3 linked regions of the Pseudoxanthobacter soli DSM 19599 genome follow. The protein of the gene in region 1 interacts with the protein of each later gene in a pairwise test. Links are inferred from orthologs where the notes say so. Each region holds a gene or a part of one and is shown in the gene's direction. Other genes may lie near its edges.

Region 1 (10,661 bases):
GACGAAGCGGTCGCCGTGATCGAGCGTGAACTGGAAGCGGCCGGGCTTTCGGTGCTGACGGACGATGTCGATACCCGTGCGGGCGCGAAGTTCGCGGCGATGGACCTGATCGGCCTGCCGTGGCAGCTGATCGTCGGTCCGCGGGGGCTCGCGACCGGCGAGGTCGAACTGAAGCGGCGCGCCACCGGCGAGCGCGAGACGATCTCGCTCGAGGCGGCGATCAATCGCCTCACCGCCGGCCGGCGCTGACCGCAGCGCCGGTTTCCGGCGGCTGAAACGGACGACCGGCCCAGGGCCGGTCGATCTTGAACGGAGGAAGTGGATGGCGGCGAAAGCCGGTTCGGCCGGAAAGGCGCGCCCGCGTGGCGTCCGCCCGTTCTCGGCACTCGAATGGACGATCGCCGGACGCTACCTGCGTTCGCGCCGCCGCGAGACCTTCATTTCGGTGATCGCCGGGTTCTCCTTCCTCGGTATCATGCTCGGCGTCGCGACCCTGATCATCGTCATGGCGGTGATGAACGGCTTTCGCAACGAGCTGATGTCCAAGATTCTCGGCATCAACGGCCATGTCCTGGTGCAGCCGATCAACGGCACGTTCGACAACTACATGCCGGTGGTGGAGCGGCTTCAGAAGATCCACGGCGTGCGCTTCGCCATGCCGTTCGTCGAGGGGCAGGCGCTGATCTCCGGTCCTTCCGGCGCTTACGGCGCGCTTGTGCGCGGCGTGCGCCAGCAGGACCTCGATCGCCTGCCGCTGATCGCGAGCACCGTGCGCGCCGGCACGCTCAACGGCTTCGACCGTTCGAACGGTGTCGCCGTCGGCGGGCGGCTCGCCATGGCGCTCGGCGTCGCGCTCGGCGATCCGGTGACGCTGGTGACGCCCAAGGGCGAGGCGACGCCGTTCGGCGTGGTGCCGCGAACCCAGGCCTTCCCGGTGGTCGCCACCTTCGAGATCGGCATGTCCGAGTTCGATTCCTCGTTCGTGTTCATGCCGATGGCTGAGGCGCAAGCGTTCTTCAACAAGGAGAACGCCATCACCGGCATCGAAGTCTATCTCAACGATCCCGACGATATCGACCGGCTGCGGTCCGAGATCGAGCAAGCCGCCGGCCAGGCGCTCTATCTGACCGACTGGCGCATCCGGCAATCGACGTTCTTCTCCGCGCTCGAAGTGGAGCGCAACGTGATGTTCATGATCCTGACGCTGATCGTGCTCGTCGCCGCGCTGAACATCATTTCCGGCCTCACCATGCTGGTGAAGGACAAGGGCCGCGATATCGCCATTCTGCGCACCATGGGCGCGACGCGCGGCACCATCCTGCGGGTGTTCGTCATCACCGGCGCCGCCATCGGCACCGTGGGCACGGCCGCGGGGCTCGTGATCGGGCTCATCGTCTGCCATTATATCGAGCCGATCCGGCAGGGCGTGTCATGGCTGACCCGCACGCAGCTGTTCCCGCCCGAGCTCTACTATCTGAGCCAGCTTCCCGCCGACATCGATTCCGGCGAGACGGTCACGGTGGTGGTGATGGCACTGGTGCTTTCGTTCCTTGCGACGCTCTACCCGGCATGGAAGGCGGCACGGCTCGATCCGGTGGAAGGGCTGAGGCACGAATGAGCGACGACGCCAACCATGGTTCCGCGCCGGCTCCCGCCGCCGAGCCCCGGGATGCCGCCACCGAGAGCGTGGGCGCGCGCCCGAACGGGGCACGGCGCGAGGCGCTCGGCCTTTCCGGCGTCGTGCGCCGCTTCCGCGAGGGCGACAACCAGCTCGACGTGCTGAAGGGTGCCAATCTTTCGATCATGCCCGGCGAAACCGTGGCGCTGGTGGCGCCCTCCGGCGCCGGCAAGTCGACGCTCCTCCAGATCGCCGGTCTGCTGGAGCGTCCCGACGAGGGCGAGGTGAGGATCGGCGGACGGTCCTGCGCCACCCTGCACGACCGCGAGCGCACGCGCATCCGCCGCGACTCGGTCGGGTTCGTCTACCAGTTCCACCACCTGCTGCCGGACTTCACCGCGCTCGAGAACGTGCTGATCCCCCAGCGGCTCGCCGGGCTCGACCGCAAGGTGGCGGAAAAGCGCGCGCTGGCGCTCCTGCGCGTGATGCGGATCGACCATCGCGCGACGCACCATCCGGCGCAGATGTCGGGCGGCGAGCGTCAGCGCGTCGCCATCGCCCGTGCTGTCGCCAACGCGCCGCGCGTGCTGCTCGCCGACGAGCCGACCGGCAATCTCGATCCACGCACCGCCGAGCAGGTGTTCGATGCCCTGGACGCCCTCGTCCGGGCGTCGCGGCTCGCCGCGCTCGTCGCGACCCACAACATGGAGATCGCGGCTCGCATGAGCCGGCGTATCACCATCGCCGACGGCCGGATCGTGCCGCTCGACTGAGGGTTTCAGCCCGCGCTATCTGCTGGGCGCAGGCGCGACGGCAGCAGGGCGCCTTCCCGCTGCAGCACCGGCTCCGCCGCGGCGGCGACCAGGTGGGCGTTGATGCGGCGGATGTCGCGCAGGATGTCGAGGTGGAGCGTGTCCGTCTCGATGGTCTCGATCCGCCCCGCGCGCATGCGCTGGAAGTGGGCTTCCGACTCGTTCGCTTCCATTTCGCGGAAGGCTTCCTTTTCGGTCGTGAGCGCCCGGGCGGCGCGGGCATCGCCCGTCATCAGCAGCGACGCGGCATTGCGCAGGTTCACGATCAGCCGGTCGACCATGGCGACGAGCTCGGCCTGCCCCTCCTTGGAGAAGGTGAGGGCGCGTTTCACCCGCTTGTGCGCATCCGTCAGGAGGTTGCGGCTGACGATGTCGCCGGCGTGCTCGATATTGGTGGCGAAGGTCAGGATCTCCGACAGCCGTCGGTGATCGTCGTCGGTGAGCTGTTCGACGTCGAGCGCGGAGAGATACGTGCGGATCGCGGCGTTGATGCGGTCGATCTGGTCGTCCAGCCGCTTGGCGTCGACGATGCGCTTGGTGTCGCCGTTCTCGATCGCGTCGCGCCCGGCCCGCAGCAACTCCTCCAGAATGTCGGCGAGCCGCAGCGCCTCGCGCGCCGCCGCGCCGAGCGCGACCACGGGGATGCCGAGCGAGGCATGGTCGAGATAGAGCGGGCGCGAGGGATCGCTCGCCGCCGGCGCCGAAGGCAGCAGCCGCGTCAGCAGCCCCGCGAACCGGTCCAGCACCGGGAAGAACGCGAGCGCGACGACGATGTTGAACGCGGTGTGGAAGTCGGCGACGGCGCGCGCCTCGTTCGGTTCGATCGACACGATCAGCGGGCCGATCCACGGAAGCGCCGCGAGCACGACGGCGACACCGATCACGCGGTTGATGAGGTTGCCGATCGGCAGCCGCCGCGCGGCCGGGTCCTGGCCGCTGCCCGACTCGAACACCGGGTTCAGCGCTGTGCCGAGATTGGCGCCGAGCACCAGCGCGAAGGCGGCATCCGGGGTGACCACACCCTTCGATGCGAACGACATCGCCAGCAGCACGATCGTGACGCTGGAATGGGCCGCCCAGGTGATGACGGCCGAGAACAGCACAGCGAGCACCGGCTCCGTCGAGACGAGCCCGAGCAGCAGGCGCAGGCTCGGCGTGTCCTCGTAGGGTGTGATGAGGCCGAGGATCGCGTGCAGCGCGATGAGGATGAGGCCGAGCCCGATGAAGGCGCGGCCGAGATCGTGGCTGCGAGAGCCCGACGAGCGGCGGAACATGACGACGCCGAGCAGGATCAGCACCGGGGCGATCGCTGCGACGTCGAACGACAGCAGCTGCACGATCAGCGTCGTGCCGACATTGGCGCCGAGCATCACCGCGAGCGCGGGCACGAGCGCCATCAGTCCCTCGGCGACGAAGCCGGCGACCATCAGTCCCGTCGCGGTGCTCGATTGCAGCAATGCGGTCACGATCAACCCGCTCGCGAACGCCTTGTAGCGGTTCGACACCGCCCGCCCGATCATCTGCCGCAGGTTGGCGCCGAACGCGCGCTGCACGCTGGTCTGCACCATGTGCACGCCCCACAGCAGCAGGGCGACGAAACCGGCAAGGTCGATCAGGGTCAGCGAAACGTCCATCGTGCGGGAACGGCTTTCTCTTAAAGGGCGCGCGGCCCGGCCGCATCGAGGCGCAGGCCGGCTGCCGGCGGGGGCGGCAGAATGGAAAGCCGGCTTACCAGCTGGCGCCATATGCCGACAATGAAACCAAATGCGGCCAGGGTTTGTTAACGCTGGGGAGACCGCCACTTTGTCCTTGGCTTGTTCTCCTTGCAATGGGAACGGAAAAAGAACAAATTAGGACCATAAGACGAATTCATGAGAACGAACGCAGATAGAGACGAACCGAACATGGAGGCCCCGATGAAACAGACGGCGCAGGACATGGCAGCTCTGATCGCGCTTACCCTTTTCGCGGCGACGCTCGTGGTGTGGATCGACGCCATCTCCGCCTTCGCGTGACCCGCGCCTCCGGCATGTGGACAACCCGAAACGGGGTCGACATTCCGGCGTCACGGGAGAACAACGGGAAGGGTGGGACGGCAGCACGGTCGCCACGAGCGGGCGATGCGGCGGCGATCACGCGACGGAGGCAGCGATGGCGGGCACACGGTTGGCGGACGGCTCGGCCGGTTTCGTTCACCTCAGGGTACATTCCGCCTATTCGCTGCTTGAGGGCGCGTTGCATGTGAAGGATGTGGTCGGTCTCGCCAAGGCCGATCGCCAGCCCGCAGTAGCCGTGACGGACAGCGGCAACCTGTTCGGCGCGCTCGAATTTTCCGCCAAGGCGTTGGAGTCCGGCGTGCAGCCGATCATCGGCTGCGAACTCGGCGTCGATTTCGGCGACGAGGAGCCGACGCGCCGCAACGGTGTGCGCGAGCGGCTGCCCAGCGTGGTGCTGCTCGCCTCGACACCGACGGGGTTCGCCAACCTCGTCCGTCTCGTGAGCCGCTCGTTCATGGAGACGGACAACAGCGTCGAGCCCCACGTCGGCATCGAATCGCTCCTTCAGGAGAGCCCGGGCCTGATCGCCCTCAGCGGCGGCCCCCGCGGCCCGGTGGACCGGGCCATCCTCGCTGGCGGCGGCGCGCTGGCCCGGTCGCGTCTGGAACGGCTCGCCGCGATCTTCGACCGGCGGCTTTATGTGGAATTGCAGCGCCATCAGCTGACGGCCGAGCAGGCGGTCGAGCCCGAGCTGGTCGACCTCGCCTACCGGCTCGGCCTGCCGCTGGTCGCCACCAACGAGGTCTATTTCGCCAAGCGCGACGATTACGAGGCACACGATGCGCTGCTGTGCATCGCCGACGGCCGCACGCTGATCGAGGACGACCGGCGGCGGCTGACGCCTGAGCACGCCTTCAAGTCGCGCGCGGAGATGGCGTCGCTGTTCGCGGACCTCCCCGAGGCGATCGACAACACCATGGAGATCGCGCGGCGCTGCGCGGTGGTGGCGACGAAGCGCAAGCCGATTCTCCCCCGGTTCGCAGGCATCGGCGCGGATCCCGAGGAAGCGATGCGCGCCGAAGCCGCGTTGATGCGCGAGCGGGCTCAGACGGGCCTCGCGCAGCGGCTGGAGCGCCACGGAATGGCGCCGGGCCTCGACGAGACCGCGTACCGGGAACGGCTAGACTTCGAGCTCGGCATCATCGAACGGATGAAATTTCCCGGCTACTTCCTGATCGTGTCCGACTTCATCCAGTGGGCGAAGGCCCAGGGCATTCCCGTCGGGCCGGGCCGCGGATCGGGCGCCGGGTCGCTGGTGGCCTATTCGCTGACGATCACCGACCTCGACCCTATGCGGTTCGGCCTGCTGTTCGAGCGCTTCCTGAACCCGGAACGCGTGTCGATGCCGGACTTCGACATCGACTTCTGCCAGGACCGCCGCGAAGAGGTGATCCGCTACGTCCAGGCGAAATATGGCCGCGCGCAGGTCGCGCAGATCATCACCTTCGGAACCCTGCAGGCGCGCGCCGTGCTGCGCGACGTCGGGCGCGTGCTGCAGATGCCCTACGGCCAGGTCGATCGCCTGTGCAAGCTGGTGCCGCAGAACCCGGCCAAGCCCGTCACCCTCGCCGAAGCCGTGCGCGACGAGCCGAAGCTGCAGGAGGCGAAGGCCGAGGAACCCATCGTCGAGCGGCTCGTCGGCATGGCGATGAAGCTCGAAGGACTGTTCCGCCATGCCTCGACCCACGCGGCCGGCATCGTCATCGGCGATCGCCCGCTGGAAGAACTGGTGCCGCTCTATCGCGATCCGCGCTCCGACATGCCGGTCACCCAGTACAACATGAAGTGGGTGGAATCGGCCGGGCTGGTGAAGTTCGACTTCCTCGGCCTCAAGACCCTGACCGTGATCGACGTCGCGGTGAAGCTGCTCGCCAAGCGCGGTATCACCGTCGACATCGCGGCGCTTCCCCTCGACGATCCCGCGACCTACGCCATGCTGGCGCGCGGCGAGACCGTCGGCGTGTTCCAGCTGGAAAGCCAGGGCATGCGCAAGGCGCTGGCCGGCATGAAGCCCGACCGCTTCGAGGACATCATCGCGCTGGTGGCGCTCTACCGCCCCGGCCCGATGGACAACATCCCCCACTACAACCGCTGCAAGCACGGGCTCGAGGAGCCCGACTATCTGCACCCGCTGCTGGAGCCGATCCTGAAGGAGACCTTCGGGGTCATCATCTACCAGGAGCAGGTGATGCAGATCGCGCAGGTGCTTTCGGGCTACTCGCTCGGCGAAGCCGACCTGCTGCGCCGCGCCATGGGCAAGAAGATACGCGAGGAGATGGCCGTCCAGCGCGCCCGCTTCGTCGATGGCGCTGTCGCCAACAGCGTGCCCAAGGCACAGGCCGAGACCATCTTCGACCTCGTGGCGAAGTTCGCCGACTACGGCTTCAACAAGTCCCACGCCGCGGCCTATGCGCTCGTCGCCTACCAGACGGCGTGGCTCAAGGCCAACCACCCGGTGGAGTTCCTCGCGGCGTCGATGACGCTCGACATCACCAACACCGACAAGCTGAATGATTTCCGCCGCGAGGCCGACCGGCTGAAGATCGCCGTGCTGCCGCCGCTGATCAACCGCTCCGGCGCGACCTTCGAGGTGATCGAGGGCAAGATCGCCTATGCACTTGCCGCGGTGAAGGGCGTCGGCCGCTCGATGGTCGACCACATCGTCGAGGCGCGCGGGGAAAAGCCGTTCCGCGATTTCGGCGACTTCGCCCGGCGCATCAACCCGCGTGCCGTCAACAAGCGCGCGCTGGAAGGGCTCGCCTGCGCCGGCGGCTTCGACGATCTGGAGGCGAACCGCGCGCGGGTCGTGAGCGGGCTCGACCATGTGCTTGCCGAGGCGGCGCGGGCGAGCGAGGGCGCGGAAATCGGCCAGTCCGAGCTGTTCGGCGGCGCGGGTCCGCAGCCGCTGGCGCTGCCGAATGTCGATCCGTGGCTGCCGACGGAACGGCTGCAGCGGGAATATGCCGCCATCGGCTTCTACCTCTCCGCCCATCCGCTCGACGAATACCGCCCGATGCTGAAGCAGATGCGGGTGCAGATGTGGAGCGACTTCGTCGAGGCCGTGAAGCGCGGCGCGGCGGCGGGGCGGCTCGTCGGCACGGTCACCCAGCGCCAGGAGCGCAAGACGCGCACCGGCAATCGCATGGGCATCGTCCGGATGTCGGACCCGACCGGGCAATATGAGGCGATCGCCTTCTCCGAAACGCTTGCCCAGGTTCGCGACAGACTGGAGCCGGGCCAGTCGGTGGTGCTGATCGTCGCCGCGGAGGAACGCGAGGAAGGCGTCAGCGTCCGCATCCAGTCGGTCGAATCCCTCGACGAGGCAGCGCGGCGCATGAAGCACGCGCTTCGGGTGTTCGTGCGCGACGAGGCCCCGCTCGACGCCCTGGCGCGGCGGCTTCCCGCGGGCGGCGAGGGCGAGGTGAGCGTGGTTCTGCTGCTCGATGACGGCCGCCGCGAGATCGAGATGCGGCTGCCCGGCCGCTACGCGGTTTCGCCGCCGCTTGCCGGCGCGCTGCGCACGGTTCCGGGCGTGGTCGAGGTGGAGCTGGCCTGAGGTTCCGCCGGCCCGGCCCGGGGCGGCTACGCGCCGCAGCCAGCGTGCCGGAGGCACCGCGAGCCGCTGGGGGTGACGGCGCCGGCCGGGATCGCGGTGCGGGCGCCGGGTGGCCGTGATCCACGAAGGATCACGGCAGGCAAGGCGAAGGGCCATGGCGACGCGGCCGCTTCGCTTCGTCAACGGCCCCGGCGCTTCCGCTCGGGGCCGCCGTCCTGCGGCCGATCAGACGATCTGGGAGAGGCCGGGAATGGCGTCGATCACGTTGTCGACGAGCTCGTCGCCGGCATTCTCGCGGGCAAACGCCACCACTTCCTTGGCGACGATCTGGATCTGGCCCATGTCGAGGCCGGCGGTGGTGAGCGCGTTGAACGCCGCCATCGCACCGAGACCGCCGCCGAACAGGGCGCCGAGGCCGCCGACATCGTCGGTCGCACCGGCGTGCTGCAGCATGGCGTTCGCGCCGGGGATCTTTGCGAACAGCTTGGCGACGTCGTCGTGCGGGCCGTCGTGGTGGAGGAAGCTCAGCATGATCGAGACGGCCTTGCGGGCATGCTCCTCGTCGAGGCCAGTCTTCGCCGTGATCTTGTCGATAAGAAGCTGCATGGTCTTGAATTCCTCCGCGTCGTATCCGCTGTCGCAACCGCCAAAGCGCCGCCAATCAACACAACTTGGGGCCTCTTCACAAGCCGTCGTTTGGAGGATGCGGCCCCGTTTTCCGGCCCCGGCGGACGGTCGGCGCTGTTCCGGCACGGGATTTCGCATCCGTCGCGGGAGCGGACGCGGGCGGCGCGCGCATTCGTGAAGCGGATGCAAGCGCTTGCACGCGCGAATCGCCCCGGCGGCGCCGACGGTATTGCCACCGGCGGTGTCGTCGCGCCGGGTTCTTTCGTCAGTGTCTTCATGACGGGTGCTGGGGGATGGTTGCCCCGTTGCGCGGGCATCTTTGCCGCGGCCTGCGGCGGCGCCTATAGTTGCCGGCGCGGTCCGGGCGACCGGCCCGGACGGACCAAGCGGGCCGGCGGGCCAACAAGGATGAGTGAAGATGGCTGAGGCATCCCAGTCGCTGCTGAAGGAAGACCGCATCTTCCTCGGGCTCGCGAGCGGGCCGGAATATCTCGCGCTGAAGCGCGCGAACCGCCACGGCCTCGTTGCCGGCGCGACCGGCACCGGCAAGACGGTGACGCTGCAGCTCCTCGCCGAGGGCTTCTCCGAGGCCGGGGTTCCCGTGTTCGCCGCCGACATCAAGGGCGATCTGTCGGGTATCGCGGTGCCGGGTGGCGACAAGCCGGCCTTCGAGGCGCGCGCCGCCGAGATCGGTCTCGGGGCGGATTACGGCCATCGCGGCTTTCCGACCGTGTTCTGGGATGTGTTCGGCGAGCGCGGCCATCCGGTGCGCACCACGGTTTCGGAAATGGGGCCGCTGCTGCTGGCGCGCCTTCTCGGCCTTAACGACACGCAGGAGGGCGTGCTCAACATCGCCTTCCGGCTGGCGGACGAGGAAGGGCTTCTCATTCTCGACCTGAAGGACCTGCGCGCGGTGCTGGCGCTGCTGGCAGAGCGTGCGGCGGAGGTCGGCAGACTCTACGGCAACGTCTCGAAGGCGTCGGTCGGGGCGATCCAGCGCCAGCTGCTCGTGCTGGAACAGCAGGGTGGCGACCGCTTCTTCGGCGAGCCGGCGCTCGACATCGCCGACCTGATGCGGACCGATCGCAACGGACGGGGCGTCGTCAACCTGCTGGCCGCCGAGCGGCTGATGGAAAGCCCGCGGCTCTATGCGACCTTCCTGCTGTGGCTGCTGTCGGAACTGTTCGAGGAGATGCCGGAGGCCGGCGACCTCGATCGCCCGAAGCTCGTGTTCTTCTTCGACGAAGCCCACCTGCTGTTCGACGAGGCACCGAAGGCGCTTCTGGAAAAGATCGAGCAGGTCGTTCGCCTGATCCGTTCCAAGGGCGTCGGCGTCTATTTCGTCACCCAGAATCCGCTCGACGTGCCGGACACCGTCCTCGGCCAGCTCGGCAACCGGGTGCAGCACGCGCTCAGGGCGTTCACCCCGCGCGACCAGAAGGCGGTCCGGGCCGCGGCCGAAACCTTCCGGCCGAACCCGGCGATCGACACCGCGCGGGCGATCACCGAACTCGGCGTCGGCGAGGCGCTGGTCTCCACCCTCGACGACAAGGGCGTGCCGTCGATGGTGGACCGCACCCTGATCTGTCCGCCCGCCGGCCGGGTCGGGCCGCTCGGCGATGACGAAAGGCGCCGGCTGATGGCGGCGAGCCCGGTCGCCGGCCGCTACGACACCATCGTCGATCGGGAATCCGCCTACGAGCGTCTGCAGGCGCGCGCGGCTGAGGAGACCGAGGCCGCCGGTGCCCCGCCGGCTGAAGAGGTGGGCGGGGGCCTGTTCGACGTGCTGTTCGGCACGAACCGGGCGCGCGGCAAGCGACTGACGACCACTCAGACGGTGGCGCGCAGCGTCACCCGCGAGGTGACCGGCCGGATCGCCGGCGAGGTCGGCCGGCGGGCGGCCGGCTCCATCGGCAGCTCGATCGGCCGTGCGGTGGTGCGCGGCATCCTCGGCAGCATCCTGCGGTGACCGGTTGCGCCGGCCATCGAGG
Region 2 (9,392 bases), on another replicon or contig:
CGGATCTGGAAGCGGGGCCATGCCGTTGTAGGGGATAAGGCGGTGAAGCCATCTTTCGCGCCGGTGCCGCAGCCGGCGACGCCCGCGGCCCGGACATGAATCGGGCTCCGGCCCCGGGGGCCGACGACTGGAGCCAGCGACCGCGATGAGCCGCAATTCCGTTACCGTCCTCCTCTTCGTCGTGATCGTCGTCGTCTGGGGACTGACGTGGTTCGCCATCCATCTCCAGCTCGGCACGGTACCGATGGAGGTTTCGATCCTGTGGCGTTTCACGCTGGCCGCGGTGGTGCTGTGGGGGGCACTGGCGGCGACCGGTCGGCTGCGCCGTGCACGCCTCGCCGATCACCGCTGGTTCTTCGTCCTCGGCGTGACGCTGTTCTCCGCCAACTTCATCTTCATGTATTCGGCGACGTGGTTCGTCGCGAGCGGCGTCGTCTCGGTGGTGTTCACCATGGCGACGGTGTTCAACGCCCTGAACCAGTGGCTGTTTCTTCGCCGGCAACCCTCGCTCCGCACGCTGGCGGGCGCCGGGCTCGGCCTCGGCGGCATCGCGCTCCTGTTCGCGCACGACATCGCCGGTGCCGGTCTCGGGGGCACGACCGTGATCGGCATCGGGCTCGCGCTCGGTGGCACCTATCTGTTTTCCCTCGGCAATCTCGCCTCGCTGCGCGCCACGGCGGCCGGGCTGGACCTTCCCAATGCCGTCGCGCGCGGCATGACATGGGGCGCGGTCCTGCTGGCCGCGGTGGTGCTCGCCCGCGGCGAGCGGTTCACCATCGATCTCTCCCCGGTCTATCTCGCCAGCCTGGTCTATCTGGCCGTGCCGGGCTCGGTGATCGGCTTCCTGGCCTACCTTTCGCTGGTCTCGCGGGTCGGCGCGGACAAGGCGGCCTATGCGACCGTGCTGTTCCCGGTGCTGGCGCTCGCGGTCTCGACCGCGTTCGAGGGATATGGCTGGACGCCGGAAGCGTTCGTGGGCCTCGCGCTGGTGCTTGCCGGCAACGTGGTGGTGTTCGCGCGTCTTCCCACGCGTCGCCCGGCCGCTGCCTGAGCGCCGCCGCGCCAGCCCGAACGCGCGCATCCGCGCTCTCGCCTTCGTCGCGGCGGACCGCTCTACTGTCGGCGCGGACAGTCTTCTGATTCGCACCGGTCCACCGCAGGGGAGAACAGCCGATGCCGACCATGCCCGCCATCCGAACGGCACTTGCCGCCGCGTTCGCCTCCGGGCTGAGAGCAGTGCGCGGCGCGGTGCTGCCGCTCGCGATCCTCTCGGCGGCGCTGGTTCCGGCGGTCGCGCTCGCGCAGGCGGAAGAGGACGGGCCGGCCGTCATCAGCCCGCGCGACCCCTCGGAGGAGAAGGCAGACGCGGTCTTGACGAGAATGTCGGATTTCCTGGCGGCCCAGCCGGGCTTTGCGTTCCGGGCGGCGAGCTTCTTCGACGTCGACACCAACGGCGACCTCGTCAAGCGCTTCGTGCTGCACGACGTGAAGCTGAAACGGCCGAACCGGGTCTATTTCCGCTCGGTGTTCGACGACGGCAACATCATGGAGGGCTGGTTCGACGGCAGCCGCTTCACGCTGGTGCATCCGTTGCAGAAGACCTATTCGGTCATCGACATCTCCGGCACCGTCGACGACCTCATTCTCTTCCTGCAGGAGCGCTTCAACATCCGCATTCCTCTCGGCGACGTGCTGTTCTCCAACTTCATGGAGCAGCATGATCCGTTCATCCTGCGCACGCGCTTCCTTGGCGAGCGCACCATCGAGGGGGCGAAGGTCGATCAGGTCTCGGCGGAGCTTCAGGAGGCGGACTGGCAGATCTGGATCACCGGCGGCGTGCAACCGGTGCCGGTGCGGTTCCTGACCACCTATCTCCGTCCCGCCTCCCGTCCCGAATACATGGTCACCTTCCTCGACTGGAAGTTCGGCGCCGGCCCGGATTCCGACTATGCCGGCAAGATTCCCGCCGACTTCAAGGAAACCGACATCGACGAGTGAGGGCGCCGCGTCGGCGCCTCCCGGATATCAGCCGGAGCCGTATCGCGACGCGTCGTCAGATGCGTCGATGGAACGAAGCGGAGGCTGGCGTGTTCAATGTTCAGTTCCTGTTCATGAAAACGCTGGCCTTATCCTGCCTCCAAGTGTGGCGCTGATACCGGGAGACAAATCGATGAAGAAGCTCGTTCTGGCCGCGGCCCTCGCGTTGGCTGTCGCTGGCTGCACGCAGGAGCAGACCAATCGCGGTGTCGTCGGCGGCGCGGTCGGCGCAGGTCTCGGCGCGGCCACCGGCGCGCTCATCACCCACGATGCCGGCGGCGCGCTCGCGGGCGCAGCGATCGGCGGCGTTGGCGGTGCTGCGATCGGCGCGGGCACGGCGCCGAAGCGGACCTGCACCGCCTATGACGCCTATGGCCGGCCCTATCAGGTTTCCTGCTGATCGGCTGCTTCCTCCGCGCGGGTGCCCCCCTATGACCAAGCCCGCTTTGACCCCTCCCGCCCAAGAGAATGCCGGCCGCTGTGCCGGCGTTTCTGCGCCTTCGTAGGCGGGGATGGTTCGGGCGCCGCGGTCTTCATCCCGGCCGCGGTTGCCACTGCCTGTACGCCGCGCTCCGGCCAATGTGAAAGCGCGGGCGGGGCGTGTGCTTTTCGAACAGAACCGAGCGGGATATAGCTGTGCCTGACGGGTGCGTGTCCATTGAACGGCCGCGTCCTCCCGACGAAAATTATTCAGACCACCCCGAATGGAACAGGATTCCGGGAGCGGTTGGAGCCGGTTGAACGGTCCGCCCGCCGGAGCTGGAGACAAAATCGATGAAGAAGCTCGTTCTGGCCGCCGCCCTTGCCCTCGCCGTCGCCGGCTGCACGCAGGAGCAGACCAATCGCGGCGTGGTTGGCGGCGCTCTCGGCGCCGGCCTTGGCGCGGCCACCGGTGCCCTGATTACCGGCGATGCCGGCGGCGCGCTCGCGGGCGCGGCCATCGGCGGCGTCGGCGGTGCCGCGATCGGTGCCGGCACCGCGCCCCAGCGCACCTGCACGGCCTACGACGCCTACGGCCGGGCCTATCAGGTCGCCTGCTGATATCGGCGCCGCGGGCGCCGTCTCGGCAGATCGAGCTATCGCGTGAATTGACGCCCGGCTGAAAAGGCCGGGCGTTCTCTTTTTTCGGCCGTGGGGCCGCTGAACCGCAGGGGAACACCGGCGGCGGTCTGGGTTGACGCGGCGGCGCCAAGCCCGGACCTTGCGAAACGAAGGCGGCGGGATATAGCTTGGCCCGGCGGGCGGCGGGCCTCTTTCGAGGTGTGGCCGGGCCCGTCAAGCATCATGCGGGCAGACGACAACCGGGCGGCAACAGCCCGGAAGCCGCCGGCTTCGAAGACATGGCGGAGCACGATCACCCGGCACCGGCCCGATTTCCGGGTGTGGCCCGCAGCCGTCGCGCCGGGGTGCCGTTCGTCTGCCGCTGAACAGAGGAAACGCCGTGAATTCCGTGTTCGCCGACCTGCCGACGACCATCTTCGAGGAGATGTCGCAACGCGCCCGTGACAATGCGGCCATCAATCTCGGCCAGGGTTTCCCGGACGATCCGGGTCCCGAGGATGTGCGCCGCAAGGCGGCCGAGGCCGTGCTCGACGGCTACAATCAATACCCCTCCATGATGGGCACGCCGGAGCTTCGCACCGCCATTGCCGCCCATTACGGCCATCATCACGGCGTGACGCTCGATCCGATGAGCGAGGTGCTGGTCACCTCCGGTGCGACGGAGGCACTCGCGGCCTCGATCCTCGGGCTGGTGTCGCCCGGCGACGAGGTCGTGCTGTTCGAGCCGGCCTACGACGCCTATCTGCCGCTGATCCGTCAGGCCGGCGGCATCCCGCGGATCGTCAAGCTGGCGCCGCCGGACTGGCGTTTCCGGCGCGAGGATCTGGCGCGGGTGATCGGCCCGAAGACGGGCCTCGTGATCATCAACAATCCCAACAATCCGGCCGGCGCGGTGTGGCCGCGCGAAGATCTCGAGGCGCTGGCGGCCGCGATCGCCGACACGCCGGCGATCGTGGTCTCGGACGAGGTCTGGGAGCATGTCGTGTTCGACGGCCGCTCCCACGTTCCCGTTCTGGCGGTCCCGGGCCTGCGCGAGCGGTCGGTGAAGATCGGGTCGGCCGGCAAGATCTTCTCGCTGACCGGCTGGAAGGTCGGGCTCGTCGCGGCGGCGCCGCCGATCCTCAAGGCCGTCGCCAAGACGCACCAGTTTCTCGCCTTCACCACGGCGCCGAACCTGCAAGCGGCCGTCGCCTACGGCCTCGGCAAGGACGATGCCTATTTCGCGGCGATGCGGCTGCGCCTCCAGGGACTGCGCGACCATTTCTCGTCCGGCCTGCGATCGGCCGGCTTCACGGTGCTGCCGAGCGCCGGCACCTATTTCGTGTGCGCCGATCTCGCCCCACTCGGCGTTACCGACGACCAGGCGTTCTGCCGCCGGCTGGTGAGCGAGGCCAAGGTCGCCGCGATTCCGGTCTCCGCGTTCTATTCGGGCGATGCCGTCCGCCATGTGGTGCGGTTCTGCTTCGCAAAGAACGAAGCGACCCTCGACGAGGCGATCGGACGGCTGGTGCAGGCGGCGCCGGCCCTGGCGGCCTGACCTACCCGGCGCATGCGGCTCCGGCCCGGCAAAGCAAAGGCCCCGGCAGCGGTTCTGCCGGGGCCTTGTTTTTCAGGGATCTTGTCTGAACGCAGCTTCTATGCGGCGGCCCGCAGGTGGCTGACGGGGCGGGCGCGGCGCAGCCGGCGCACGGCGCGCTCGGCGGCGAGTGCATCCGGGAAGCTCTCGCCTTCGAGCGCGCTGAACGAGGCATCGACGGCATGGAAGGCGAAGCTTCCGGTCGTTCCGCGGATCAGGATGCCGGCGGGATCGTCATCGATTTCGACAAGATACGTATTGAAAGTCGACATGGGCTCTTATCCTCTCGGTCGCGGGCCATAAACGCGCGGCGACGCAGGGTGTTCCATCTTCGAGGGGCTCGAAGAAAAGTCGGGTGACGGTTGGCAGCGCGGCGTCAGCCGCGTCGACAGCGCGTTCGACAACACCGCATTCGCGAGGCGGTGCGATCCCGGGAACCCAGCGTCCCGGCATCCGCCGGGCAGAGGACATGGTGCATTTCAATCATCGGCGGTCTCCAGACCGGAGCCACGACGCCGTCGTGACGCTTTAGCGTTTGGTTTCGCGGCGCAAGCTGCAGGTCAAATCACCGCGGCGCCGGATGTGTCCGGCGCGATCTCATAAGACGACAGATCGACGCTTCCCGCGAAGCATGGCGTTGCTTTTTTGGGCGGGTGTGCAGCAGATCATGCCACCGGCGGCTGCCTTCGTGCCGCGGCGGTCTCGGCTGCATTGCTACCCCGCATTGCAGGGCCGGCGGGCGGATGCCGATCGCCCAAAAGAAAACGCCGCCGGATAGGCACCGGCGGCGTAGCGAAGTCCGATCCGGGGGCTGGATCGAGTGCTTCAACCAAGTGGGGTTTTTATCAGTTCGGCAACTTGTCGTCGATGCCCTTGACGTACCAGTTCATCGACAGGATCTCCTTGTCGGCGAGATCCTTGCCGGCCGGGATCACTTCGGTGCCGTCCTGCTTGTAGATCGGGCCCTTGAACGGCTTCAGCGCACCGGAACGGATGTCCGCCTCGGTCTTCTCCGCGAGCGCCTTCACGTCGTCGGGCATGTTGGTGTAGGGGGCCATTTCGAGCATGTCGGAGGCGAGACCGCCCCAGGTGTCGTCGGCCTTCCAGGTGCCGTCGATTACGGCCTTGGCGCGGTCGACATAATAGCCGCCCCAGGTGTTCACGATGGCGGTGAGCTGGGCCTTCGGACCGAACTTGATCATGTCCGAGTCCTGGCCGAACGAATAGATGCCGCGGGACTCAGCGACCTGGGTCGCGGCCGGGCTGTCGGTGTGGGTGACGAGCACGTCGGCGCCCTGGTCGGCCAGCGCCTTGGCGGCATCGGCTTCCTTGCCCGGGTCGAACCAGGTGTTCACCCACACGATCTTGACCTTGAGATCAGGGCGGACCGACTGCGCGCCGAGCATGAAGGCGTTGATGCCGGACACCACTTCCGGGATCGGGAAGGAGCCGACATAGCCGACGATGCCGCTCTTCGACATCTTCGCGGCGAGCACGCCCTCGATATAGCGGCCTTCATAGAAGCGGCCGGAATAGATGCCGACGTTCTTGGCCATCTTGAAGCCGGTCGAGTGTTCGAACTTCACGTCCGGATGGCGCTTCGCCACCTTCAGCGTCGGCTCCATGTAGCCGAACGAGGTGGTGAAGATCAGCTTGTTGCCGTCGCGCACCAGGCCCTCGATCACGCGCTCGGCGTCGGGACCCTCGGGCACGTTCTCGACATAGCTCGTCTCGACTTCGGCGCCGAGCTTCTCCTCGAGCATCTTGCGGCCGACATCGTGCTGGTAGGTCCAGCCGTAGTCGCCGACCGGGCCGAGGAAGACGAAGCCGACCTTCAGCTTGTCCGCGGCCATCGCCGGGTTGAAGCTCGTCGCGGCGAGCGCCAGCCCGAGGCCGAGCGCGACGCCCTTCAAGAGGGTCTTCATGGATGGAGGCTCCTTGGTTGATGATGGGGGCGGCGCCGGCGGCTCGCGAGGCCGCTCAGCGGTCGGGAACGAAGGGAATGCCGAGCGTCGCCGGCGCACCGGTCCGGCTGCGGACACCCGAGATCAGCACCAGCACGAGGATGGTGGCAAGATAGGGCAGGGCCGACATCAGCTGGGACGGGATGCCGAGCCCCGTGCCCTGGGCATAGAGCTGCAGGATGGACACGGCGCCGAACAGATAGGCGCCGATGACGACGCGGCCCGGCAGCCACGACGAGAACACGACGAGCGCGAGCGCGATCCAGCCGCGGCCCGCCGTCATGCCCTGCACCCAGAACGGCGTGTAGGCCATCGACAGATAGGCCCCGGCGAGCCCGGAGCAGGCACCGCCGAACACGATGGCGAGGAAGCGCACCTTTAGCACCGGATGGCCGAGAGCGTGGGCGGAGACGTGGCTGTCGCCGACGGCCCTGAGCACGAGCCCGGCGCGCGTGCGGTTCAGGAACCACCAGACCAGCGCCACCAAGGCGAACGAGGCGTAGACGAACGCATCCTGGCCGAACAGCACCGAACCGACGAGCGGAATGTCCGACAAGCCGGGGATATGCAGCTTCGGCACGGCGCCGATCTGCTGGCCGACGAAGCTCGTTCCGATCAGCCCGGAAAGGCCGAGGCCCATGATGGTGAGCGCGAGGCCCGATGCCACCTGATTGGCGGCGAAGGTCAGCACCATCACGGCGAACAGCATTGCCATGAACACGCCGCCGGCGATGCCGGCGAGGACACCGACGGGAGCGGAGCCGGTCATGACGGTGGCGGCGAACCCGCACACCGCGCCCATCACCATCATGCCCTCGACGCCGAGATTAAGCACGCCGGAGCGCTCGCAGACGAGTTCGCCGATGGCGGCGATCAAGAGCGGCGTCGACGCGGTGATAACGGTCAGGAAGACGGCCTCAAACATGTCCACTGGACACCTCCGTGCCCGCCGCGGGCGTGACCTTGACCGGCTCGGGTGCCCGGGCGACCGGACGGGCGAGCTTGATGCGGTAGAGAATGAGCGTGTCGCAGGCGAGCACGTAGAACAGCAGCGATCCCTGAACGACCTTGGTCAGGTCGAGCGGGATGCCCATGGTGATCTGGGCCTGTTCCCCGCCGAGGAAGGTGACCGCGAGCGCGATGCCCGCGATGAGGATGCCGACCGGATTGAGGCGCCCGAGGAAGGCGACGATGATCGCGGTGAAGCCGTAGCCCGGCGAGATCGTCGGCAGCAGCTGCCCGATCGGGCCGGCGACCTCGATCAGTCCGGCGAGCCCCGCCAGCGCGCCGGAAAGCGCGAAGGTGGCGATGATGGTGCGCTTGTCGTTGAAGCCGGCGAAGCGCGCGGCGCGCGGCGCCTGACCGACCACCCGCACTTCGAAGCCCTTCAGGGTGCGGTTGAGGACGAAAGCGCCGACGATGACCACGACCAGCGTGATGAGAACGCCGACATGAAGCCGTCCGCCGTCGAGCAGCAGCGGCATGGTGGCCGCTTCGTCGAAGGTGGCGGTCTGGGGGAAGTTGAAGCCCATCGGGTCGCGCCACGGGCCGCGCACCAGATAGTCGATCAGGAGCTGGGCGACATAGACGAGCATCAGGCTCGTCAGGATTTCACTCGCCCCGAACACCACCTTCAGCAGCGCCGGGATCAGCGCACAGGCGGCGCCGCCGACCGCGCCGAGGACGAGCATCAGCGGCAGCACCCACCATTCGCCGCTCGGCCCGAACGTGAGCGCGGCCCATCCGCCGAGCAGCGCGCCGCAGATATATTGTCCCTCGGCGCCGATGTTCCAGTTGTTGGAGAGATAGCAGAACGCCAGCCCGACGCCGATCATCACCAGCGGCGATGCCTTGACCGCGAGTTCCTCCAGGCTCCAGACGCTCGTGAAGGGCTCGACGAAGTAGGTATAGAGCCCGCTGAGCGGTGACACACCGACAAGCGCCAGCAGGATCGCCGCGGTCACCACGGTCAGCACGACCGCGATCACCGGCGACAGCAGCGCCATCCTGCGCGAGCGCTCGGCCCTTTTCTCAAGCTCAATGCGCAACGGCCGCCTCCATGGTGTCCTGCTCGGGGTGCGCGCCGCCCATCAGCAGGCCGATGCGCTCCAGCGTCAGTTCCGCGGCAGGGTAGGTGTCGGACAGGTGGCCGTGGGCGATCACGGCGATGCGATCGGCGATCTCGAGGATCTCGTCGAGATCCTGGCTGATGACGAGCACGGCGGCGCCGCCCCGCGCGAGGTCGATCAGGGCCTGGCGGATGACGGCCGCGGCGCCGGCATCGACGCCCCAGGTCGGCTGATTGACGATGAGCACGCCCGGCTTCGCCAGCACCTCGCGGCCGACGACGAACTTCTGCAGGTTGCCGCCGGAGAGGCTGCCCGCCTCCGGGTCGCGTCCGCCCTTGCGGACGTCGAAGGCTTCGATCACGGCCTGCGACATCTGCCGGGCGGTGTTGCGCAGGAGCACGCCGCCCTTGATGAGGCCGGCGGTGGCGTAGCGCGTGAGCACGAGATTGTCGGAAAGCCGCTGGCGCGGCGCTGCGCCGTGTCCGAGGCGTTCCTCCGGCACGAACGCCGCGCCGCGCAGGCGCCGTTCCGTGATGCCGAGCGTGCCGGCCGGCTTGCCGTCGATGAGGATCGCTGCCGCCGGGCTGCGCCGCTCGCCCGAGAGCGCATCGAAGAACTCGCCCTGACCGTTGCCGGCGACGCCGGCGATGGCGACGATCTCGCCGCCGCGAACATCGAGCGAGA
Region 3 (9,484 bases), on another replicon or contig:
ACCGGCCGGCCCGTCGCCCGCACATAGCGGTCCATCAGGATGATCTGGACCGCGAAGCAGAGCGCGGCGACGATGGTGAGGATGTCGCCGAGCATCAGTCCGTCGAGCCCGCCGCCCAGCAGCCAGGTGCCGGCGAGTGCCGAGAGGGCGGCCGGGATCACCAGAAAATGCGGCGGGCGGCGGAACACCACGAGTTCGAGGACCGGCACGAACAGCACGTAAAGCCCGGTGAGAAAGCCGACATGCGTGACGCTCGTCGTGACGACGGCGATCTGCTGCAGGAGCGTGCCCGCGGTGAACGACAGGCCGAGCGGAATGAGCGAGAGCCAGTTCCGCCGCGTCAGCGGCCGCGCCGCCCGCCGGCTTTCGATGAGGCCGAGCGGCAGCACCACCAGGAAGGCGGGAATGAAGCGCAGCCCCGTGAACCAGGCCGGCCCGACATGGGCCATGGCATTGGCCTGGGCGACGAAGGCGCCACCCCAGATGGCGGCGGCCAGGAGAAGCAGGGCATTGGCGGAAAGGCGCGACATGATGGCGGATGATCCGTTCGGTTCCGCCCCACGCGATGAAAAATTGGGCAGACGGCGCCTGCCATAGCATCGAACCGAACCCGCTTTGAAGAGGCGCCCTGTCCCTTCCGCGCTCGCGACCGGCGGGAAGGCACGATGGCAAGTGCGCGCGAGGCGTCGAGATCGTGGTGGTTTCGACACGCCGGTCATCGGCGGCGACGGCATCGTGACGCGGGCGGAGAGGCGCGCCAGCGCCGGATGCTCGCCGAATGCCGCCCGCTGCCGGCGCCGCGGCCGGCCTTCGTCCTGACGGTGCACCGGGCCGCGCCCGATCGGCCGTGACGGCAAATGTTGCGGCCGGATGGCAAACCCCGTCTTGCCAACGGCGTCCGCCTCGACGATATAGAGGACGGGAGGTTGGTGGTGGACGAGCCACTCGCCAACCGGGTCAGGTCCGGAAGGAAGCAGCCCCAACGAGATGCGGCACGGGTCATCGTGCCAGCCTCCCACCCTTCGATTCATGTCTGAAACGCTGACCGGGCTCGGTTGATGGACGGAGACGGCTCGAACCTTCTTGGCGATGCGGGTGCCGGCAGGTCACCTGCCCGGGAAGGGTCGCAAGCCTCTGCGAAGGACCAAGCCGCCGCGAAGGACGAAGCCGCGTACCCCGCGCTCGATGCCGCCGGCCTGTTCGTCGACGAGGACGGCATGCCGCCGCCCCCCTCCGCGACCGCCGCCGCCCCCTACCGCGTTCTCGCCCGTAAATATCGCCCGCGCTCGTTCGACGACCTCATCGGCCAGGAGCCGATGGTGCGCACGCTCTCGAACGCGTTCGAATCCGGCCGCATTCCGCAGGCCTGGATGCTGACCGGCGTGCGCGGCGTGGGCAAAACCACGACCGCCCGCATTCTCGCCCGCGCCCTCAACTATGTCGTGCCCGGCGCCATCGACCGCCCCACGGTCGACATGAAGGTGCCGGGGCTGCACTGCGACGCGATCATGGAGGGCCGCGACGTCGACGTCATCGAGATGGACGCGGCGTCCCACACCTCGATCAACGACATCCGCGAGATCACCGAGGCATCCCGCTACAAGCCGGTTTCCGCGCGCTACAAGGTCTATATCGTCGACGAGGTGCACATGCTCTCGACGGCGGCGTTCAACGGCCTGCTGAAGACGCTGGAAGAACCGCCCGAGCACGTGAAGTTCGTGTTCGCGACCACCGAGATCCGCAAGGTGCCGGTCACCGTGCTGTCGCGCTGCCAGCGGTTCGACCTGCGCCGCGTCGAGGCCGACGTGCTGGTGCGCCATCTCGCCGGCATCTCCGCCAAGGAAGGCGTCGAGGTCGAGGGCGAGGCGCTGGCGCTGATTGCGCGCGCGGCCGAGGGTTCGGTGCGCGACAGCCTGTCCCTGCTGGACCAGGCCATCGCCCACGGCGCCGGACGGGTGAATGTCGAGGAAGTCCGCGCGATGCTCGGCCTTGCCGACCGCGCCCGCGTCGTCGACCTGTTCGAGCATGTGCTGCGGGGCGACGCCGCCGCGGCGCTGAAGGAACTCGCCGCGCAATACGAGATCGGCGCCGATCCTTCTGTGGTGCTGTCGGACCTTGCGGCCTTCGTCCATCTCGTTACCCGGCTCAAGATCGTGCCCGAGGCGGCGAACGACGCCACGCTCACCGAGATCGAGCGCAAGCGCGGCACCGCGTTCGCCGCGCAGCTTTCGGTGGCGGTGCTGACGCGGGCGTGGCAGCTTCTCCTGAAGGGCATCCCCGAGGTGCAGGGTTCGCCCCGTCCGCTTGCGGCGGCCGAGATGGTGCTGGTGCGGCTCGCCTATGTCGCCGACCTGCCGACGCCGGAGGAAGCGATCCGCGCTTTCCGCGACGGCGGCGGGGCTGGAACCACGGCAGCGGGTTCGCCGTCGCCCTCACGGCCGGGTCCGTCCGGCGGTTCATCCGCGACCGCTGGCGGCGGCGGCGGGCCGGCGCCCGCGGACGCGGTCGGCGGCCGGTCGCTCGCGGCCAGCGGCGATGCCGGCGGCCGTCCTGCCCTGCGTATCGCGGCGCCGTCCCATGGCGCGGCCGCTCCCGCCGTGCCGAGCCCCGTTGCCGAACCCGCGCCGAAGCCGGCCGCGCCCGAAGCAGGCCCGTTCCGGTCGCTGGAAGACATCGCCGCCGCCTGTGCCGAGCGGCGCGACATCCGCCTCAAGTTCGCCGTCGAGCGGCAGATGCGGCTGGTGCGGCTGGAGCCGGGCCGGATCGAGTTCGAGCCGACGCCGGACGCCGCGCCCGATCTCGCCGGCGATCTCGGCCGCAAGCTGACCGACTGGACCGGCACGCGCTGGGTGGTGACGGTCACGCGCGGCGGCGGCGCGCGCACGCTGTACGAGGAACGCCAGCAGGCCGACGCGCAGCGGCGCTCCGATGCCGAGACCGATCCGCTGGTGCTGGCGGTGATGGCGCGGTTCCCGGGCGCGAAGATCGTCAATGTCAGCATCCGCAATGGCGAGGATGCGGCGGGCGGGTTCACCCCCGCACCGGTGGAAGACACCGACGGGTTCGAGGACGATCCGGTGCTGGCCGATCCCGGCGGCGCGGACGACCGGGCGTTCGACGACGATTTCGACTTCGACAGCCTGTAGCCCCCGCTCCCCGGGCCGGCGAACCCGCCGCACCCGACGGGCGCCGCATCCGCAAGGAAACGCGCCGCGAGGGTTGCGCCGGAGCCCCCGGCGGACGATATCTGCGGCTTGAGCCTTGTGCCCGCCGGTCGCGCCGACCTTGCCGGGCCCCCAAATCCCATCGAGAGGACCGAGACGGCCATGGACTTCCTGAAGATGATGACGAAGGCGAAGCAGCTTCAGGAGCGCATGGCGTCGCTCCAGGACGAGGTCGCCTCGGTCGAGGTCGAGGGAGCGTCCGGCGGCGGGCTCGTCAGGGTGACGCTCACCGGCAAGGGCGGGCTCAAGAGCATCTCGATCGACCCGTCGCTGATGAAGGCCGAGGAGACGGAGATCCTCGAGGACCTGATCGTCGCCGCCCACACAGAGGCCAAGACCAAGGCCGAACTGCTGCTGACCGAGCGCACCCAGGCGCTGATGGGCGATATCGGCCTGCCGCCCGGTTTCAAGCTGCCGTTCTGAGCCGGCTTATCTCGTCCTTTCCGCACGCATGTCGCTCTAGATTTCGAGGGCGTGCCGCTCTCAACATGAGTGTCTCATGGCCCCTCGCGCCGTCGCCGGTCCGGAAATCGAGCGCCTGATCCAGCTTCTGGCGAAGCTGCCGGGGCTCGGGCCGCGTTCGGCGCGCCGGGCGGCGCTCGCGCTCGTCAAGCGCCGCGAGCAGCTGATGGAGCCCCTATCGGCCGCGCTCGCGAGGGCGGTCGAGACGGTGCGCGTCTGCTCGGAATGCGGCAATGTCGACAGCTGCGATCCCTGCACCATCTGCACCGATTCGAAGCGCGACGCCTCGGTGATCGTGGTGGTCGAGGATGTGTCCGACCTCTGGGCGCTGGAGCGGGCGGAGGCGGTCAATGCGCGCTACCATGTGCTCGGCGGCACGCTTTCGGCGCTCGACGGCATCGGTCCGGAGGAGCTCAACATCGACGGCCTCGTCCGCCGGGCCTGCGATCCGCTGGTCACGGAGGTCATCATCGCGGTGAACGCGACCGTCGAGGGCCAGACCACGGCGCACTATCTGACCGATCAGCTTCGCGACGCGGGCGTCGCCGTGTCGCGCCTCGCCCATGGCGTGCCTGTCGGCGGCGAACTCGACTATCTCGACGAGGGCACGCTTTCCGCGGCGATCCGCCAGCGCCGGCCGTTCTGACAGCGGGACGGCGCCGTTCAGGCGGCGCGGGCGGCGAGCGCTTCCGGCATCGGGCCGCCGGTCGCCCAGTCGATCAGCTCGATCGTGTGGACGATGGGCGTGCCGGTGCCGAGGCCGATCTGCACCATGCAGCCGATATTGCCGGCGGCGATGACGTCGGCCCCGGTGCGGGCGATGTTCTTCACCTTGCGCTCGCGCAGCCGGCCGGAGATTTCCGGCTGGAGCAGGTTGTAGGTGCCGGCCGAGCCGCAGCAGATGTGGGATTCCGGCACGTCCTTCACCGTGAACCCGGCCTTGCGCAGCAGGGTCTTCGGCAGGTCCGTGATCTTCTGGCCATGCTGCATCGAGCAGGCGGAGTGATAGGCGACCACGGGGTTCGTCGCGCGCGGGGCGACGGCGAGGTCGAGCGTCGCCAGATATTCCGTCACGTCCTTCGCCAGCGCCGAGACACGGGCCGCCTTCGCCGCATAGGCCGGGTCCTCGCGCAGCATGAAGCCGTAGTCCTTGATGGTGGTGCCGCAGCCCGACGCGGTGATCAGGATGGCGTCCAGCCCGCCGGCCTCGATCTCGGCCGACCAGGCATCGATGTTGCGGCGGGCGAACGCCAGGCCATCGTGCTCGCGGCCCATGTGGTGCACGAGCGCGCCGCAGCAGCCTTCGCCGCGGGGGGTGACGATCTCGATGCCGTGGCGCACCAGCACGCGTCGCGCCGCGGCGTTGATGCCGGGGTTCAGCACCGGCTGGGCACAGCCCTCCAGAATGGCGACGCGACCCTTCGCACCTGTTGCCGGGCGCGCCGGTCCGCGTGGCTGCGGCCGGGGCAGCCGCTTCGGCGCGAGCGCCAGCATGGCCGAGAGCCGCGTGCCGACCGCGGGCACGGCGGCGGCGAGGCCCGAGAGCGGGCGGGCGAGCCGCGCGGCCATGAGCGCGAGGCGGAACCGGCCGGGATAGGGCAGGATCTTCGCGAGCGTCGCCCGCAGCAGACGGTCGGTGAACGGCCGCTCGTAGGTGTTCTCGATATGGGCACGGGCGTGATCGACGAGGTGCGTGTAATGCACGCCCGAGGGGCACGTCGTCATGCAGGACAGGCACGAGAGGCAGCGGTCGACGTGGCGCACCACCTCCTCCGTCGCCGGCCGGCCGGATTCCAGCATGTCCTTGATGAGGTAGATGCGGCCGCGCGGCGAGTCGAGCTCGTCGCCGAGCAGGAGATAGGTCGGGCAGGTCGCCGTGCAGAAGCCGCAATGAACGCAGGCCCTGAGGATGCGCTCGGACGCCGCCGTCTGCGGGTCGGCCAGCTGGTCCGCGGTGAAGTTGGTCTGCATCGTTCCGTCTCCGGCGGCGCGAGGCTGTCGCCCACACCAAAATTCACGGCTATAATTTGCCGGCTTATGAACCGCTGTACATCCGGCCGGGATTGAGAATTCCGGCCGGATCGAAGCTCGCCTTCAGCCCGCGTGTGATCGCCATCAGCGGCTCGGACAGGGGTTCGAACACGTCGACCGACGTCCGCACCGCGTCGGGCGCCCGCACCAGCGTGGCGTGGCCGCCGAAGCCGCGGATGGCGGCGCGGACGATTGCCGCGCCCGCATCGCCCTGTGACGGCACGGCAAGCCAGGCCAGGCCACCGCCCCAGTCGTAGAACCAGGTCGCGCCGTCGATCCCGTCGCGGATGGCGGCGAGGGCGGCCGGGGAACGCGTCGCCGGCAGCGACAGCCGCCACACCGCATGGGCCGCGTCCGCCGCGACCGGCTCGCCGTCGCGGATCGCGCGCCACAGGGGATCGGCCGTCTCCACCGGCAGCCGGTCGGGTTGGCCGTGGCCTGCCAGCAGCGCGGCGAGGCCCTTCGCGCGGTGTTCCACGGAATAGGAGACCGCCTCGATCCGCAGCAGCGTCAGCGCGCGGCCGCCGTTGACCGGGGCCGGCAGATGGGCGGCGGCCGATATCTCGAACGGCGAGCCGAGCGCCGCGCTCATCAGCGCCACGGCGGCTTCATCGTCGAGGCCGTGCCAGCCGAGCGTCAGGCGCGCCTCCGGCCGCGGCAGCACCTTGAACACCACCTCGGTCAGGAGCCCGAGGGTGCCGAGCGCCCCGGCGGAGAGCTTGACGAGATCGAGCCCGGTGACGTTCTTCATCACCCGCCCGCCGGATTTCACCACCTCGCCGCGGCCGTTGACGAAGCGCACGCCGATCAGATGGTCGCGCGCGGCGCCGGCCTGCACCCGGCGCGGGCCGGAGACGTTGCCGGCGGCGACGGCGCCGATGGTGGGTTCGCCCGCGGTGCCGTAAAGCGCGCGATGGTCCATCGGCTCGAACGGCAGCATCTGGCCACGTTCGGCGAGGGCGGCCTCGATTTCGGCGAGCGGCGTGCCGGCGCGGGCGCCGATCACCAGTTCGGCCGGCTCGTAGAGCGTGATGCCCGCGAGCGCGGTCGTGGCGAGCGTGTCGGCGGCCTGGACGGGACGGCCGAGCCCGGCGCGCGTTCCGCCGCCGGCAAGCGCCAGCGGGCGCCTGTCGCCCATGGCGTCGCGGATGATGGCCGCGGCCTCGTCTTCGGTGGCGGGCGTGAACAGCGTCATGGCGGCCTTGCTTCGGAATTCCTTGTCGCGACGGCTTGTCTGGACGATCAGGCGTGCGGTCGGCGTTCGATGGGCAACCGCCCTTCAAGCGGGAAGACCTTGGCCGGATTGAGCAGCCAGTCCTCGTCGAACACGGCGCGCACCCGCATCTGCTGGGCGAGGTCCGTGGGGTTGAACTGGACCGTCATCAGATCGCGCTTCTCGATGCCGACGCCGTGCTCGCCGGTGAGGCAGCCGCCGACCTCGACGCAGAGCTTGAGGATGTCCTCGCCGGCGCGCTCGGCCTTTTCCTGCTCCACCGGATCGTTGCAGTTGAACAGGATCAGGGGGTGGAGGTTGCCGTCGCCGGCATGGAACACGTTGGCAACGCGCAGCCCGTGGGAGGCGACGATCTCGCTCATCCGCTCCAGCACCAGCGGCAGCTGTCCGGTCGGGATGGTGCCGTCCATGCAGATATAGTCGGCGATGCGCCCGGTCGCGCCGAAGGCGGATTTGCGCCCCTTCCAGATCGCCGCCGTCTCCATCGCGGACTTCGATTCGCGGATGGTCTCGACGCCATGGGCGCGGGCGATTTCGACGATGCGGGCCAGCGTCGCATCCATCTCCGCCTCGGATCCCTCCACCTCGATGATGAGGAGGGCGCCGGCATCGAGGGGGTAGCCGGCGTTGGCGAAGGCCTCGCAGATCTCGATGGCGAGCTTGTCCATGAATTCCATGGCGACGGGAATGATGCCGGCGCCGATGATGGCGGCAACGCAGGCCCCGGCCTCCTCGCTGGTCCGGAAGCCGAACAGCACCGGCCGCGCCCCCTCCGGCGCCGGCAGGATGCGCACGGTCGCCTCCGTGACGATACCGAGCTGGCCTTCGGAGCCGATGACGAGGCCGAGCAGGTCGAGGCCGGGCGCGTCCATCGCCGGCCCGCCGATCTCCACCACCGTGCCGTCGACGAGCACCATGGTGACGCCGAGAACGTTGTTGGTGGTGACGCCGTATTTCAGGCAATGGGCGCCGCCGGAGTTCATGCCGATATTGCCGGCGATGGTGCAGGCGAGCTGGGACGACGGGTCCGGCGCGTAGAAGAACCCGTCCGGGGCCACCGCGCCGGTGATGGCGAGGTTGGTGACGCCCGCTTCGACCCGCATGGTGCGGTTGGGAAAATCGACGTCGAGGATGCGGTTGAGCTTGGCGACGCCGATCACGACGGCGTCTTCCTGGGGGATCGCACCGCCGGCGAGCGAGGTTCCGGCTCCGCGCGGCACGACCTTGATTCCTTCCCGGTGGCAGAAGGCCAGCACCGCGCTGACCTCGGCGGTGGAGCGCGGCAGGACGACGGCGAGCGGCATGCGGCGGTAGGCGGTCAGAGCGTCCGTTTCGAAGGCGCGGCGCTCGTTTTCGGTGGTGACGAGGCACTCCGGAGGCACCAGCCGGGATAGGCCGGCGACGATCTCGTCGCGGCGGGCGAGAATCGCGGAATCGGGCACCGGAAAGGCTATGGCGGTCATCGGCTTTCCTCCCGCCCGGCGCGCGAGGTCGCGTCGCACCGTGGCTGATGCCGGCGAGTGCCGGCGCGATCATTCCGGGCAGCTTCGTCGCGGCGCCGTGCGGCGATGCGTGCCTGCCCTGTCGTTGTTTTCTGTCCGCCCGATCGGGCCGTCGTCGCTGTCCGGGCGTCCGTGAGCCACAATGGCGAAAGCCGGTCCGCGCGGCCAGCCCCCTCGCCGTCGTTACACCTTTGCCGTGGCGGCAAGAACGGCCAGCGCTGCCGCGTCCCGGCGCCCTGTTGCGAGCAGGCGTTCCGTTTCTATTAGGCGCCCTGGGGCGATCAGGCGTTCTGCTGCACCAGCAGGCTCGCCGCGGCGAGGTCTTCGAGCGAGGCGCCGACCGATTTGAACACCGTGATCTCCGCGGGGTCGGTCCGGCCGGCCCGGGTGCCGCGGCAGAGTTCGAACAGGTCGACCTTGATGCGGGCCATGTCCAGCACGCCGGAGGCGAGCGGCTGGATCAGGTCGCCGGCCTCGCTCAGTGCGCCCTCGCGGGTGTCGACGGCCACGAAGGTGGCGCGCTCGAACACGGCATCATCAGCCTCGCGCATATCCGGCCGGAAGCCGCCGACGAGATCGACGTGGGTGCCGGGCGACAGCGCCGCGCCGGGAATGATGGGCGCGGTGGCGAGCGTCGCGGCGGTGACGATGTCGGCGCCGGCGACCGCGCGCTCGGGATCGGCGCCGACTTCCACGCAGAGCGGAAGGTGCGCGAAGCGCTGGACGAACCGCCGGGTGCGCTCGGGATCGCGCCCGACCACGCGCACCGCCTCGATCGGGAACAGCGCCGCGTAGGCTTCGATCAGATTCGCGGCGACGTTGCCGGTGCCGAACACGGTGAGCGTCGCGGAATCGGGACGGGCGAGAAAGGTCGCCGCCAGCACCGAGGCGGCCGCGGTGCGCCGCGGCGTGAGTTCGCCGCCGTCGATCTGCGCCAGCATCGCCCCGGTCGTGCCGTCGCTGAGAATGTAGGCGGCGGAGATCGCGCTGAGCCCGCGAGCGGCGTTGCCGGGAAAGACGTTGACGAACTT

What was found.
Region 2: the proteins of dnaE (region 1) and BUF17_RS04395 interact in binary tests that used the Escherichia coli proteins (3 or more experiments, as listed by UniProt). The link is inferred for Pseudoxanthobacter soli DSM 19599 from one-to-one orthologs.
Region 3: the proteins of dnaE (region 1) and BUF17_RS09360 interact in binary tests that used the Escherichia coli proteins (3 or more experiments, as listed by UniProt). The link is inferred for Pseudoxanthobacter soli DSM 19599 from one-to-one orthologs.

Annotation. Positions count from the first base shown.
Region 1 is NZ_FRXO01000005.1:305,342-316,002, forward strand. The notes cover bases 4,186-8,243. They hold dnaE (DNA polymerase III subunit alpha), read left to right. Parts: upstream 4,186-4,581; coding sequence 4,582-8,043; downstream 8,044-8,243. Outside these bases: proS (proline--tRNA ligase), read left to right, coding at 1-249; BUF17_RS14135 (lipoprotein-releasing ABC transporter permease subunit), read left to right, coding at 323-1,618; BUF17_RS14140 (ABC transporter ATP-binding protein), read left to right, coding at 1,615-2,391; BUF17_RS14145 (Na/Pi cotransporter family protein), read right to left, coding at 2,397-4,064; BUF17_RS14155 (hypothetical protein), read right to left, coding at 8,269-8,649; BUF17_RS14160 (helicase HerA-like domain-containing protein), read left to right, coding at 9,089-10,639. UniProt on the Escherichia coli protein: DNA polymerase III is a complex, multichain enzyme responsible for most of the replicative synthesis in bacteria. This DNA polymerase also exhibits 3' to 5' exonuclease activity. The alpha chain is the DNA polymerase catalytic subunit.
Region 2 is NZ_FRXO01000001.1:1,029,703-1,039,094, reverse strand. The notes cover bases 2,769-5,557. They hold BUF17_RS04395 (aminotransferase), read left to right. Parts: upstream 2,769-3,478; coding sequence 3,479-4,636; downstream 4,637-5,557. Other genes in these bases: BUF17_RS04385 (BMP family ABC transporter substrate-binding protein), read right to left, coding at 5,521-5,557; BUF17_RS04390 (hypothetical protein), read right to left, coding at 4,735-4,947; BUF17_RS04400 (YMGG-like glycine zipper-containing protein), read left to right, coding at 2,812-3,078. In the rest of the region: BUF17_RS04415 (DMT family transporter), read left to right, coding at 146-1,051; BUF17_RS04410 (DUF2092 domain-containing protein), read left to right, coding at 1,174-1,998; BUF17_RS04405 (YMGG-like glycine zipper-containing protein), read left to right, coding at 2,171-2,437; more of BUF17_RS04385, read right to left, coding at 5,558-6,600; BUF17_RS04380 (ABC transporter permease), read right to left, coding at 6,656-7,570; BUF17_RS04375 (ABC transporter permease), read right to left, coding at 7,557-8,687; BUF17_RS04370 (ABC transporter ATP-binding protein), read right to left, coding at 8,677-9,392. UniProt on the Escherichia coli protein: Shows aminotransferase activity with methionine and histidine as substrates, and to a lesser extent also with phenylalanine.
Region 3 is NZ_FRXO01000003.1:381,128-390,611, reverse strand. The notes cover bases 801-3,681. They hold BUF17_RS09360 (DNA polymerase III subunit gamma/tau), read left to right. Parts: upstream 801-1,217; coding sequence 1,218-3,146; downstream 3,147-3,681. Other genes in these bases: BUF17_RS09355 (YbaB/EbfC family nucleoid-associated protein), read left to right, coding at 3,327-3,647. Outside these bases: BUF17_RS09370 (DMT family transporter), read right to left, coding at 1-530; recombination mediator RecR, read left to right, coding at 3,724-4,332; glycolate oxidase subunit GlcF, read right to left, coding at 4,350-5,657; glycolate oxidase subunit GlcE, read right to left, coding at 5,722-6,912; BUF17_RS09335 (FAD-linked oxidase C-terminal domain-containing protein), read right to left, coding at 6,960-8,414; lhpI (bifunctional Delta(1)-pyrroline-2-carboxylate/Delta(1)-piperideine-2-carboxylate reductase), read right to left, coding at 8,735-9,484. UniProt on the Escherichia coli protein: Part of the beta sliding clamp loading complex, which hydrolyzes ATP to load the beta clamp onto primed DNA to form the DNA replication pre-initiation complex.